One region of the Pseudomonas sp. NFX224 genome, then DNA from elsewhere that is predicted to be linked to it. Evidence: predicted binding sites of a transcription regulator. Region 1 holds the regulator's gene; each other region holds the start of a gene.
The links. Region 1 encodes FliA, which starts transcription of late flagellar genes. Its sites were predicted from a motif close to CTAAAGTTTNNNNNNNNNNNGCCGNTAA; they were not measured.
Positions count from the first base shown of each region.

Region 2: a site for FliA is predicted at 2,334-2,361, ahead of motA (flagellar motor stator protein MotA). Genes of this name have one in related genera too.
Region 3: a site for FliA is predicted at 1,248-1,275, ahead of ACNYC6_RS12580 (methyl-accepting chemotaxis protein). Genes of this name have one in related genera too.
Region 4: a site for FliA is predicted at 1,815-1,842, ahead of ACNYC6_RS19185 (flagellar protein MotY). Genes of this name have one in related genera too.

Region 1 is NZ_CP183416.1:4,673,628-4,677,228, reverse strand. It holds gene ACNYC6_RS21400 (chemotaxis protein CheA) at 1-760, opposite strand, end outside; gene ACNYC6_RS21395 (protein phosphatase CheZ) at 796-1,584, opposite strand; gene ACNYC6_RS21390 (chemotaxis response regulator CheY) at 1,604-1,975, opposite strand; gene fliA (RNA polymerase sigma factor FliA) at 2,141-2,881, opposite strand; gene fleN (flagellar synthesis regulator FleN) at 2,878-3,601, opposite strand, start outside.
Region 2 is NZ_CP183416.1:2,434,575-2,438,175, forward strand. It holds gene ACNYC6_RS10930 (toll/interleukin-1 receptor domain-containing protein) at 1-332, shown strand, start outside; gene motB (flagellar motor protein MotB) at 382-1,410, opposite strand; gene motA (flagellar motor stator protein MotA) at 1,414-2,265, opposite strand; gene ACNYC6_RS10945 (HDOD domain-containing protein) at 2,432-3,601, shown strand, end outside.
Region 3 is NZ_CP183416.1:2,804,019-2,807,619, reverse strand. It holds gene ACNYC6_RS12590 (NorM family multidrug efflux MATE transporter) at 1-118, opposite strand, end outside; gene ACNYC6_RS12585 (LysR substrate-binding domain-containing protein) at 277-1,197, shown strand; gene ACNYC6_RS12580 (methyl-accepting chemotaxis protein) at 1,383-3,359, shown strand.
Region 4 is NZ_CP183416.1:4,211,190-4,214,790, reverse strand. It holds gene ACNYC6_RS19190 (argininosuccinate synthase) at 1-714, opposite strand, end outside; gene ACNYC6_RS19185 (flagellar protein MotY) at 844-1,749, opposite strand; gene pyrC (dihydroorotase) at 1,909-2,955, shown strand; gene rnt (ribonuclease T) at 2,952-3,601, shown strand, end outside.

The DNA of each region.
Region 1 (3,601 bases):
TGCCTTTACCGTGAAGCTGGTCGAGCAGTGCTTCGAATTCGTCGTCGGTAATGTCGGAGCTATCGCCCGCGGCTTTCGGAGCCTGCGGTTCGGCCGGGGCAACAGGTGCCACGGCATCGACGGCGAACTGGCCTTTGCCGTGCAGCTGGTCGAGCAACGACTCGAACTCGGCATCGGTGATTTCGTCGCTGGCCGCGGCATCGCTGGCAGGCGCTGGAGCAGCCGTCGGCGCCTCGGCCTGAGCCTTGACAGCGTTCAGCGAGTCCAGCAGTTGTTCGAATTCATTGTCGGTGATGTCACCCGATTCGCTTTCAGCGACAGGCTCTTCAACCCCTTCGGCGACAGGCGCAGGCGCCGCCTCGTCCGCCGTTTGCGGCTCGGCCAGTCGGGCCAGTGCGGCGAGCAATTCAGGCGTGGCAGCCGTGATCGGGCTGCGCTCGCGGACTTCGCTGAACATGCTGTTCACCGCGTCCAGCGCTTCGAGAACCACGTCCATCAGTTCCGAGTCGACGCGACGCTCACCCTTGCGCAGGATGTCGAACACGTTCTCGGCGATGTGACAGCACTCCACCAGCTCGTTGAGCTGGAGGAAGCCGGCGCCCCCTTTTACAGTGTGAAAACCGCGAAAAATTGCATTGAGCAAATCCGCATCATCCGGACGGCTTTCCAGCTCGACCAGTTGCTCGGACAGTTGCTCTAGAATCTCGCCGGCCTCAACCAGGAAATCCTGAAGGATCTCTTCATCGGCGCCGAAGCTCATTAATGGTGTGCTCCTAACAGAACAGGTCTAAAAACCTAAAATCCAAGGCTGGATAACAAATCGTCCACATCGTCCTGACCGGACACAACGTCTTCTCTTTTATCGGCATGAATCTGCGGACCTTCACCCTGAGAGAGATGTTTTTGTGGATCTTTTTCTGCAAGCATCGCTTCACGGTCATGTTCGATGCCCGCAAAGCGGTCCACCTGGCTGGCCATAAGCACGAGCTTGAGCAGGTTGCTCTCAACTTCGGTGACCAGTTGGGTCACTCGCTTGATCACTTGACCTGTGAGGTCCTGATAATCCTGGGCAAGCAGGATGTCGTTGAGGTTGGTCGACACGGCGCGGTTATCCGTGCTGCTGCGCGCCAGGAATCCGTCGACGCGACGGGCCAGCTCGCGGAACTCTTCAGCCCCGACTTCGCGACGCATGAAGCGTCCCCAATCCGTGCTCAAGGCCTGGGCTTCGTCCGCCAGGCTGTTGACCAGCGGCGTGGCGTTTTCCACCAGGTCCATGGTGCGGTTGGCCGCGGCTTCGGTCAGTTTGACCACATACCCCAAACGCTCGGTGGCGTCGGTGATCTGTGACACTTCCTCGGCTTGCGGCATGTGCGGGTCAATCTGGAAATTGACGATCGCGCTATGCAGCTCACGGGTCAGCTTGCCCACTTCCTGATACAGGCCGCGGTCACGGGTCTGGTTGAGCTCATGGATCAATTGCACAGCATCGCCGAACTTGCCCTTTTCAAGGCTCGCGACCAGTTCGACGGCGTGTTTTTTCAGGGTCGATTCAAAATCGCCCTGCGAAGATTCGTTATGCCCCATAGCTCCCCCGTGGCGCAGTTCAACCGATGCGTTCGAAAATCTTCTCGATTTTTTCTTTCAACGCCTGGGCCGTGAAGGGTTTGACCACATAGCCGTTTACACCGGCCTGGGCCGCTTCGATGATCTGCTCGCGCTTGGCTTCAGCGGTCACCATCAGCACCGGCAGGTGCTTGAGCTTTTCATCGGCGCGCACGTGGCGCAGCAGATCGATACCGGTCATGCCAGGCATGTTCCAGTCCGTTACCAGAAAGTCGATGCTCCCGCTGTTGAGAACCGGAATGGCGGTAGTGCCATCGTCGGCCTCGACCGTGTTGGTGAACCCAAGGTCACGCAACAGGTTTTTTATGATCCGCCGCATCGTTGAGAAGTCATCAACGATGAGGATTTTCATGTTCTTGTCCAATTCGACCTCCAAGCAGACTAAAACGCGCCCAGCACCTGGACGCGCCATTTCAATCAATCTGGCAAAACACTCGATGACTGTCTGGAGTACAGCGGATCGAGACCGGCGCGGTTTTCACCCCACCAGCCACGTCGCAGTGCCCCCACACTGCCTTCAGCGCGCTCGCCACTCTCCCAAACGCCCCCGCAAACGGGCCGCGCACTGGCTGTGTAACTGGCTGACCCGAGACTCGCTGACGCCCAGGACCTCACCGATTTCCTTGAGATTCAACTCTTCGTCGTAGTACAGCGCCAACACCAGTCGCTCACGCTCCGGCAAATTGGCAATCGCGTCCGCCAGCGCCGCCTGGAAGCGTTCATCTTCCAGATCGCGTGACGGCTCGAGATGAGCACTCGCGCCATCCTCGTGCAGCCCTTCGTGTTCGCCGTCCTGCAACAGATCGTCGAAACTGAACAACCGGCTGCCCAGGGTGTCGTTCAAAATCCCGTAATAATCGTCGAGACTCAATTGGAGTTCGGCCGCAACCTCGTGATCTTTAGCGTCACGGCCGGTTTTAGCTTCAATCGCGCGAATGGCGTCGCTGACCATGCGGGTATTGCGGTGGACCGAACGTGGTGCCCAGTCCCCCTTGCGCACTTCATCGAGCATGGCACCGCGGATGCGGATGCCCGCGTACGTCTCGAAACTCGCGCCTTTGCTGGCGTCGTATTTGGTTGAAACTTCCAGCAGGCCGATCATCCCGGCCTGGATCAAATCTTCGACCTGGACACTCGCCGGCAGACGCGCCAGCAAGTGATAGGCAATGCGTTTGACCAGCGGCGCATAACGCTCGATCAGCTCGTACTGCGCATCGCGTGCCGATTTCTTGTAGAGGTTGTAGCCGCTGGCTGTCATAGAACCGGTCCTGCCGTTTGTTGCACGAGGCGCTCGACGAAGAATTCCAGATGCCCGCGCGGGTTGGCCGGCAGCGGCCAGGTGTCGACCTTCTGTGCGATCGCCTTGAACGCCAGCGAGCACTTGGAGCGCGGGAAGGCTTCGTAGACGGCACGTTGTTTCTGCACGGCCTTGCGCACGCTTTCGTCGTAAGGCACGGCGCCGACGTATTGCAGGGCGACGTCGAGGAAGCGATCGGTGACCTTGGTCAACTTGGCGAACAGGTTGCGCCCTTCCTGCGGGCTCTGGGCCATGTTGGCCAGGACGCGGAAGCGGTTCATGCCGTAGTCGCGGTTAAGCAGTTTGATCAACGCGTAGGCGTCGGTGATCGAGGTCGGCTCGTCGCAGACCACCAGCAACACTTCCTGGGCCGCGCGGACGAAGCTGACTACCGAGTCACCAATACCCGCAGCGGTGTCGATCACCAGCACGTCGAGGTTGTCGCCGATGTCGCTGAAGGCCTGGATCAGGCCGGCGTGCTGCGCCGGGCTCAAATGAACCATGCTCTGGGTGCCGGACGCGGCTGGAACGATGCGGATGCCGCCGGGCCCCTGCAACAGGACGTCGCGCAGCTCGCAACGGCCTTCGATCACGTCGGCCAGGGTACGTTTGGGTGTCAGGCCCAGCAGAACGTCGACGTTCGCCAGCCCCAGGTCGGCATCCAGCAGCATGACGCGCCGG
Region 2 (3,601 bases), 2.2 Mb from region 1:
AATGCACGCACTTGCTGGCCGTGGTCTCGGAGAAAACCGCGCTGTCCTGGTGGGTCCCGTTCGAAATCGGCGAGGCAACCATCACCAACCGCCGCATCTGCTCGTTCAAGACCGGCCCGACTGAACTGCCGCTGTACCTGGACAAATGGCCGAAGCTGAGCTGTGATCGGGACATCGAGTTCTTTATTGATGCGTATCGCAATGAATCGACGGTCAAGCGCTCGATGTCGCTGGAGTCGGTGAATGGCAGTGAGTCTGTGCGCAGCGTTAACAGGACGAATGCCGATCGGTTCCATACGGATCTCAAGTCTCGAATCATTCGCGGATTCTAAAAGACAGCGTCCACAAAAAAGCCGACATTGCTGTCGGCTTTTTTGTGGATCACTGCTTCGGAGGCTCACCCGTTTTTGGCGCCGGATCGTCGAACAGGTTCAACCGCTCACGAAGCTCGTGAGCCGGCAGCGGTTCCTTGTCCGCCGGCAACGCGTTCGGGTCGACCGGTGCAGCCGGTGCGGCGCCCGGAGCAGCCGAACCCTGCGGCGCATCAGGAGCAGCCTCCGCCCCTTGCGAACCTTCGATGGCGCGTTGAGCCTTTTTGGTCAGCACTACGATGTCGATACGACGGTTGACCGGGTTGAACGGATGCTCGCGATCGAACAGCGCCGACGAGGCATAACCGACCACGCGCGCCACCTGACCGTCAGGGTAGCTGCCCGCCACCAGCGCACGACGTGCGGCGTTTGCACGGTTGGCGGACAACTCCCAGTTACCGAAGTCGCCCTGGCCGATGTACGGCTTGGCATCGGTGTGGCCGCTGATGCTGATTTTGTTCGGCACCGCTTTGATGGTGTCGGCCATGGCCAGCAGGATGTCTTCGAAATACGGTTTCAGACGCGCACTGCCCGAGTCGAACATCGGTCGGTTTTCGGCATCCACGATCTGGATGCGCAAGCCGTCCGGGGTGATCTCGAACATGATCTGGTCTTTGAATTTCTGCAGTTGCGGGTTTTCTTCGACCTTGTTCTGCAGTTCTTGCAGCAACAGTTCGAGGCGCTCCTTCTCGACCATCTCGGCCATGCCTTCGACCTGCTCGGCGTCGACGGTGACCTTGTCCGGTTGCGGCTGGGACTTCACCTCGGGATTGAGGGTATTTTCCGGCGCCAGGGTCGGTGTACCACCCAGGTCGATGATGTAAGGCGTACCGCTTTCGGAAAAGCCGATCGGGTCCTTGAAGTAGCCGGCGATGGCGATCTTCTGTTCCGGCGTTGCCGTGGACAGCAGCCACAACACCAGGAAGAACGCCATCATCGCCGTGGCGAAGTCGGCGAAGGCGATTTTCCAGGCGCCCCCGTGATGCCCGCCGGCGATGCGCTTGACGCGCTTGATGATTATCGGCTGATTGTTTTCCATAACTTAACGACCACGAACCGCTTGTTCCAGCTCGGCGAAGCTTGGACGGTGCGCCGGGTACAGAACCTTGCGCCCGAACTCCACGGCCAGCGATGGCGGCATGCCGGAAGCCGAAGCCACCAGCGAAGCCTTGATGGCTTCGTAGACGTTCAGCTCTTCCTTGGCGTCGTGGGCCAGGGAATGGGCCAGCGGACCGAAGAAACCGTAGGCCGCGAGAATACCGAAGAAGGTACCGACCAGCGCCGCACCTACGTGCAAGCCGATGGACTTCTGGTCGCCCTCGCCCAGGGAGGCCATGGTCACCACGATACCCAGTACCGCCGCAACGATACCGAAACCGGGCATGGCGTCGGCGATGCCGTTCACCGCGTGGGATGGGTGCTCAAGATCTTCCTTGAGGCTGTAAAGCTCCATGTCGAACAGGCCTTCCAGCTCATGGGGAGCCATGTTGCCGGAGGACATGATGCGCAGGTAATCGCAGATGAACGCAGTCATGCGCTCGTCTTTCAGGACCGTCGGGTACTTGGCGAAGATCGGGCTCGCGGCGGCATCTTCGATGTCGCCTTCGATGGCCATCATGCCTTCGCGACGGCTCTTGTTGAGGATCTCGTAAATCAGACCCAGCACTTCGAGGTAGAAGGCGTGAGTGAAACGCGAGCCGAACATGCTCAGGGATTTCTTGAGCACGTGCATCGTCATGTAGCCGGGGTTGGCCTGCAGGAATGCACCGAGGGCCGCACCGCCGATGATCATCACCTCGAAAGGCTGGATCAGGGCAGCAATTTTGCCGTGGGAGAGCACGTATCCGCCGAGCACGCTCGCGAATACGACGATGATGCCGATTATTTTAGCCATAGGTAGGAGAGCACTTACTGAGTCGGGTTCAAGGTCATATTCGGAAGTTAAAAAATCTCTTCTTCTACTTATCGGCAAAACTGCGCCAGACTATAGCCAGTTCAGGCGAAAAGCCACTTCGACCCATTCCGGGCACAGGTAATGCAGACGATGATCGCCTCCAGACATGGTTAACGAAACGAACGTCCCGACGCCAAAACCGATCACTCTTGAAGGCTGGGTCAAGCTTCTGGATGGTGTGCGCCTGCCGATTCCGCAGGCCAGTCACGACCGTGTCTGCCGGGCGATCCGCGACAACCGCAGCGCTCTGCGTGACATCGCCGATTTGATGCAGGACAGCCCGGCCCTGGCCTTGAGCGTTATTCGCGAAGCCAATCGGCACACCCATGGCAGCATGACCGAGCCAGCGGAAAACCTTGAGGTCGCCATCAATCGCCTCGGTTTGAAACGCACCGAAGAACTGCTTGAGCGCTTGCCGGCCGAACCCATGGCCGAGATTCCAAAAGCCCTGCGCCAGCTGCAAATGATCAGCCAGCACGCCACGCAACAGGCCAACGGTTTTTTCGCCAGTCGCCTGGCGCGACTGTGGCAGGACATCCATTGGGGCAGCCTGCTGTTTCTGTCGCCGCTGTGGCCACTGGCGCTGACGCATCCGCAATTGCTCGAAGAATGGGAACTGCGGGTCATCCATAAAGGCGAGTCGGCGCGCAAAGTCGAAAAGCAATTGTTCGGTACGCGCTTGCTGCAAATCGGCCTGGCCCTAGTGGATATCTGGCGCCTGCCGATTTGGGTGCAACAAGGCTATAAACTGTTGCTCACCGAGCAGCGGGAGCTGGTCAAAGTCTTGCGCATTGCCCGCGACAGCGAGCATCCATTGCGTCAACAAAATCGTCTCGATGACGATCCGACGCTGCGTCGTTGGCTCAACCAGCCGGCCAACACCGTGTTGCTGGCCAATGGGTTGGCGCTGTCGGCGCAACAGGCCTGGGACAGTCCGCACAGCGAGCGCTGGCAATACCTGACCAGCCTTTACCTGCAAATGCCAATGGACGAAGTGCAGCAACAACTGCACCAGCAAGCCGCCAACAGCGCGCGTCATCACGCCATGCCCGACCTCTGGCACCCCGCCATTGCGTTGCTCTGGCCGTGGGGCACGAACCGCGTGCACGCCGGCCTGCTTCCAGCCCCGGCGCCGACCGCCGAAGACCTGACAAAGTGGCGCAGTCAATGCGCTGAGCTGCTGGTCGAACCGAGTCGCTTCACCAACGCCATGCACTTGACCACCTCTGCCCGCGACGCGCTGGTCGCGTGCGGCATGCGTCGGGTGATGATTTTG
Region 3 (3,601 bases), 1.9 Mb from region 1:
GGCGCGCCATCATCAAGGTGTCGGTGAGGACCATCAGCATGTGCGCCAACTGCGAGGCAATCAACGGCCCCGACAGCCGCAGGATGGCCCAGAGTTCAATACGTGCTGGATGCTGCATGGTCATCACGCTCGATTTTCAAAGAGTACAGGAGAGCACCGATTTTCGGCGCTCTGATGCGTTTGCACAAAGGGATAAAAAGGATGGGTGGCATGATTCAAACTCATGCTGGAGAGTTTCTGCTAGGGTGGCTCAATCCCGCTGTAGGAGCTTTCCTGATGTCACGTCGTCTTCCTCCCTTATATGCCCTGCGCGCATTCGAAGCGGCGGCGCGACACAGTTCGTTCACCCGCGCCGCTGAAGAGCTGTCGATTACGCAAAGTGCGGTCAGTCGGCATATTCGTACGCTCGAGGAGCATTTTGCCTGCCGCTTGTTTCACCGCAGCGGCCGCAACTTGCAGCTAACTGAATCAGCGCGCTTGCTGTTACCGGGCATTCGCGAGGGCTTCACCGCCCTGGAGCGTGCCTGCAATACCTTGCGCGCCGAAGACGACATCCTGCGCATGAAAGCTCCCTCGACCCTGACCATGCGCTGGTTGCTGGCGCGCCTCAGCCGCTTCCGCCATTTGCAGCCGGGCAACGAAGTGCAATTGACCAGTGCCTGGATGGATGTCGACTCGGTGGACTTCAATGACGAGCCGTTCGACTGTGCGGTGCTGCTGAGCAATGGTCATTTCCCGCCGGACTGGGAGGCGAGTTACCTGTTTCCCGAGGAATTGATTCCAGTGGGCGCGCCCAACCTGCGGGGCGATCAGCCGTGGGGCGTCACGCGCCTGGCCAACACCGAGCTGCTGCACCCGACGCCGGATCGGCGCGACTGGCGCAATTGGCTGGAGCGCATGGGCCTGGCCGATCAGGTGTCGCTCAAGGGCGGGCAGGTGTTCGATACGCTGGAACTGGGCATGATCGCTGCAGCGCGGGGCTATGGCGTGTCCATGGGGGATCTGCTGATGGTGGCGGAAGATGTGGCGCAAGGACGCTTGAGCCTGCCGTGGCCGACCGCCGTCGCCAGCGGCGAAAAGTATTACCTGGTGTGGCCGAAAACCCGCCCCGGCGGCGAGCGCATGCGTCGGCTCAGCGACTTCCTGCAAGGTGAAGTCCGGGCGATGGAATTGCCGGATGTCGTGCACTTGAGCTGAAACGATGAAGCCGCTGCAATAGTGGCCTTCAGCTATATCCTGCCTTGCTGCTCAAGTATTACCGTTCGCCGCCGAAAATCTTCACGTGGGACCTTCGTGCAGGTTCGACGCTACCCCCATTATTAGAAATTTTGCTGAGCATGCGTCGCGATCAGGATGATCCGGTCGCTCGGCCAGGAGCTGTCATGTCTCAACCCCGTGCCCGGATCGCTTCACAGCTTGGTCTTGCGCTCGCTGTGATTCTGGCGATCGTCATTACCGGCAGTACCTTGTTCGCCCTGCGCTCGCTGGACTCGGCCAACCTCGCTACCCGCGAAGAGCATCTGGCCAGCGAAGCCCGATTGCTGGCCGATCAGTTGAGTACCTTTCACAGCACGTTGCGTGAAAGTACCCAGCGCCTGGCGGGGTTGTTCGAGACGCGCTTCACCAGTGGGCTGAGCGTGCATCCGGACGAGCCAGTGGTCGTGGCAGGCACGCAGACGCCGGGCCTGCACCTGGGCAACGTGGTGCTCAACAACAACTTCAAGGAAGTGGACGAGTTCAAGCAGATGACCGCGGGCGTGGCCACGGTGTTCGTGCGCAGCGGTGAAGACTTCATTCGAGTCAGCACAAACGTCACCAAACAAGACGGCAACCGCGCCATCGGTACGGTGCTCGACCACGCGAACCCGGCTTACGCCCGTTTGATGGCGGGGCAGAGCTTCGTGGGTCGCTCCCTGTTGTTTGAACGCTTCTACATGTCGCAGTACACCCCGGTGCGCGACAGCAGCGGCAAGGTCATTGCGGTGTTGTACGTCGGTTTCGACTACACCGACGCGCAGAAGGCTCAGTTCGAAAACCTCAAGCGCTTTCGCATCGGCCAGACCGGCTCCCTGGCGCTGCTGGACGAGCAGAACAAATGGCTGGTCCCGATTGCTGGCGTAGAGGCGCTGGACCAGGCCGTCCCGGCCATCAATGCCCTGGCGAAAACCCCGGGTAAGGGCGAGTTCTGGAGCGACAAATCCGAAGACTTCTACAGCATCGCCGTGCCGTTCGAAGACGGGCCGTGGTCGGTGGTAGCGAGCATGCCGAAGACCGAAATCAGCGCCGTGACCTGGAGCGTCGGCATCCAGTTGGCCATCGGCAGTCTGTTGGCGATGTTGCTGGCGGTGGGCTCGGCGGTCTGGCTGTTGCGCAGCAAACTCGCGCCGCTGAGTGATCTGGTGCGTCAGGCCGAAGCCTTGGGCGCCGGTGATTTGAGCGTGCGCCTGAGCGTATCGAGCAACGACGAAATCGGCCAACTGGCGCGTGCTTTCAACCAGATGAGCCAGGCGCTGTCCACCATGGTCGAGCACATCCGCAACGCGTCAATGGAGGTCAACAGCCGCGCCCAGGCCTTGTCCGGCTTGTCCGGCGGCGCTTACGAAGGGATGGAGCAGCAATCCGGCGAAATCACCAGCATGGCCGGTGCCGTGGAAGAGTTCAGCGCCACGTCCCTGAACATCGCTGACAACATGGGCAACACCCAGCGTCTGGCCCAGGAAAACGCACAGCAAACGCAGATCGGTCGTACCTCGATGGACGAAGCATCCTCGTCGCTGGAGCAAATCGCCGGTGCATTGAACAGCACCGCGACAGTGATCAATACCCTCGGCCAGCGCTCCCAGGAAATTGGCGGCATCGTCGGTGTGATTACCTCGATTGCCGAACAGACCAACCTGCTGGCGCTGAACGCCGCGATCGAAGCCGCCCGTGCCGGTGAGCAGGGTCGGGGATTCGCAGTGGTGGCCGACGAAGTGCGTAACCTGGCCTCACGGACTCGCCAGGCTACGGACGAAATCTCCGGAATGATCCAGAGCATCCAGCAGGAAACCGGCAACGCCATCAGCACCATGGAACAGGGCAATGTGCTGATGCAAGAAGGCTTGTCGCGCAACGCCAACGTGGCATCGGCACTGGCACGGATCGACGAACAAAGCCGTTCGGCCGGTCAGCAATTCGCCGCCATCACCACTGCCACCCAGGAACAGAGCAGCACCGCGACCTTGCTCAGCAGCAACCTGCAAAGCATTGCGCTGGCGAACAGCGAGCAGCGTGAAGTGGTGTCCAACCTGGCCGTCACCGCCAAAGAGCTGGAAAAACTGGCGGCGGATTTGCGTTCCGAGGTGGATCGGTTTCGTTGAAGTACCTTTGACATAGCCATCGCGAGCAGGCTGTAGCTCCTACAGGATTACGCATATTCCGGTAGGAGCTGCCGAAGGCTGCGATCTTCCATATACGACACAACTTCACAGACACTCTTTAACCTTTAATGAATGGGCCACCCCGGGCGCCTGATGCTAATCTGCAACCCACTTCAAGCGCTGTCGTGACCGCAACCCGTCTGGGTTCAGGGAAGACGACCACACCTTCAACAACGGACATT
Region 4 (3,601 bases), 460 kb from region 1:
TTCAACGCCGTCCAGCGCGACGATGTCGCCATTGCGGTAGGTCAGTTCCAGGTACTGCGCTTTGTCTGGAGCTTTCTCCGGGGAGACTGTCCAGCGCCACATGTCTTCTTCGTGCTCGGTCCAGGTATCTTCCAGCACGCCACCTTCATAGGAGATGTGCAACAAGTTGGCATCCATCGAGTACGGGGATTTTTTCTTGCCGTGACGCTCGATCGGGATCGCGTGCTTTTCAGCGTAGTCCATCAGCTTCTCACGGGACAGCAGGTCCCATTCGCGCCACGGAGCGATCACTTTCACACCCGGTTTCAAGGCGTAGGCGCCCAGTTCGAAACGAACCTGGTCGTTACCCTTGCCGGTGGCGCCGTGGGAAATGGCGTCAGCGCCGGTTTCGTTGGCGATTTCGATCAGGCGTTTGGCGATCAGCGGACGAGCGATGGAAGTACCCAACAGGTACTCGCCTTCGTAAACGGTATTGGCGCGGAACATCGGGAACACGAAATCGCGCACGAACTCTTCGCGCAGGTCGTCGATGTAGATTTCTTTGACGCCCATGGCCTGAGCCTTGGCGCGTGCCGGCTCGACCTCTTCGCCCTGACCCAGGTCAGCGGTGAAGGTCACCACTTCACAGTTATAAGTATCCTGCAGCCACTTGAGGATCACCGAAGTGTCCAGGCCGCCGGAATACGCCAGAACGACCTTGTTTACGTCCGCCATGCCATCACTCCACGGGGTTCTACGGAAAGCCGGGAAGTCTACCGCTCATACAGAATAATTTACAGTGGCGCGACAGCTTATGACGACGAAGCGACAGAATATGTCGAGAGCGCGACGATGACCGATGAGTCAGGAAGTTGCGGAGGCTGCCGGTTTCGTGGCTTGAGGAGCCATTTGTTCCGCGGGCGCGCCCCGCTCCAGGCGTACGGCTACCCGACGGTTTTTCGAGCGGTTGGCGTTGTTGGAATTCGGCGCCAGCGGGTAACGCTCGCCGTGGAAACGCATGGTGATTTGCGACTCCTGGATGCCGTTGGCCTTGAAGAACTCCATCACCGCCAGCGCCCGACGTCGAGACAGATCACGGTTGGTCAGGCGATTGCCACTGTTGTCCGAATGGCCATCGAGTTCAATGTGATTGACCGTCGGATCGGCCTTCATGAACTCGATCATCACCTGAAGTTTGGCTTTCGCGGCCGCATCCAGATCAATACCACCACCCGGGAAACCGACTTCGGACTGTTTCACCTGATCAAAATTCTGCGGCAACAGCTTGGCCACACAGCCCTGATAATCGGCAAAGGCCTTATTGAACTTGACCGGCAACAGGCGCACCTCCGACACCCGGCCATCGCCCGAGGAGTGTCGAACCACGGGACTGCGCCCGTCCATCAGGCCGCTGATCAACCGCCCCGCCTGCACTTGCGAACTGTTGAACAACACATTGCCGCTGCCGATGCGTACGGAACCAAGATTGATATCGCCACGCCCCGGTTGCCACGGTGCAGCGGCCGCCAAAAGGGTAGCCGAGCCACCGCCCATCATTGCGTTATAAGCGTTCAGACGAAACGTCGCCTGCTCGCCCGCGCGACGCACGAATTGTCCCGAACCGAAATCGGTGATCGGCTGAGTCAGGCGGCACTCGAACTTGTCTCCTTCGACCGTCCACTCAATGCTCTCCAGACGCGTCTGGAAAGTGAGCGCCATCGCAGGAAGGCTGGCAAACACACTGAGCAAGGCTAAATAACGCTGGCGCACGGGAGGCTCCACTGGCTTCGACAACAAAAAGACCGACACACAGATGTTTACGGCATACCTGTTGGATATCGGAAGCTTGCGGCAAAACTTGATAGCGAGTGCCTGCAAGAGTCTTTTCCGGTAGCATTCCCCTCAGTTTGACCCGCCTGGAATCCCCTCATGTCCGACCGCCTGACCCTGCTGCGTCCCGACGACTGGCACATTCATCTTCGCGATGGTGCCGTGTTGACCAATACCGTTGCGGATGTTGCGCGCACCTTTGGTCGCGCCATCATCATGCCTAACCTGGTCCCTCCGGTCCGCAATGTGGCTGAAGCCGACGGCTATCGCCAGCGGATTCTCGCTGCCCGCCCGGCCGGCAGCCCGTTCGAACCGCTGATGGTGCTGTACCTCACCGATCGCACCCAGCCTGAAGAAATTCGCGAGGCCAAGGCCAGCGGTTTCGTGCACGCCGCCAAGCTGTACCCGGCCGGCGCGACCACCAACTCGGACTCTGGCGTCACCAGCATCGACAAGATTTTCCCGGCGATCGAGGCTATGGCCGAAGTCGGGATGCCTTTGTTGATCCACGGTGAAGTCACCCGCGGCGATGTCGACGTGTTCGACCGCGAAAAAAACTTCATCGATGAGCACATGCGTCGTGTGGTCGAGCGTTTCCCGACGCTCAAAGTGGTGTTCGAACACATCACCACGGCAGACGCCGTGCAGTTCGTCAACTCGGCCTCGGCCAACGTTGGCGCAACCATCACTGCGCATCACCTGCTGTACAACCGCAACCACATGCTGGTGGGCGGGATTCGGCCACACTTCTACTGCCTGCCGATCCTCAAGCGCAACACGCACCAGGAAGCCCTGCTCGACGCCGCCACCAGCGGCAGCGAGAAGTTCTTCCTCGGCACCGACTCGGCGCCCCACGCCCAGCATGCCAAGGAAGCCGCCTGCGGTTGCGCCGGCTGCTACACCGCTTATGCGGCGATCGAGATGTACGCCGAAGCCTTCGAACAGCGCAACGCGCTGGACAAGCTCGAAGCCTTCGCCAGCCTCAACGGCCCGCGTTTCTATGGCCTGCCGGCCAACACCGATCGCATCACCCTGGTTCGCGAAGAATGGACCGCCCCGACCAGCCTGCCGTTTGGCGAGCTGACCGTTATCCCGCTGCGCGCCGGTGAAAAACTGCGCTGGCGCCTGCTGGAGGAACACGCGTGAGTGAAGACCATTTCGACGATGAACAGGAAGGTCAAGGCGGTGGCGGCGGTTCCCGTCACCCGATGGCCGCACGGTTTCGTGGCTACCTGCCCGTTGTCGTCGACGTAGAAACCGGTGGCTTCAACTCGGCCACCGACGCCCTGCTGGAAATCGCCGCGACCACCATCGCCATGGATGAAAAGGGTTTCGTTTACCCTGATCACACCTACTTCTTCCGCGTCGAGCCTTTCGAAGGCGCGAACGTCGAAGCCGCAGCCCTGGAGTTCACAGGGATCAAGCTCGATCACCCACTGCGCATGGCAGTGAGTGAAGAGACGGCCCTGAACGATATCTTCCGCGGCGTGCGCAAGGCGCTGAAGGCCAACGGCTGCAAGCGGGCGATTCTGGTCGGACACAACAGCAGCTTCGACCTGGGCTTTCTGAACGCGGCAGTTGCGCGTCTGGACATGAAGCGCAACCCGTTCCATCCGTTCTCCAGTTTCGACACCGCGACCCTCGCCGGTCTGGCCTACGGTCAAACCGTACTCGCCAAGGCCTGTCAGGCAGCGGACATCGACTTCGACGGTCGCGAGGCTCACTCGGCTCGCTATGACACCGAGAAGACCGCCGAGCTGTTCTGCGGCATCGTCAATCGCTGGAAACAGAT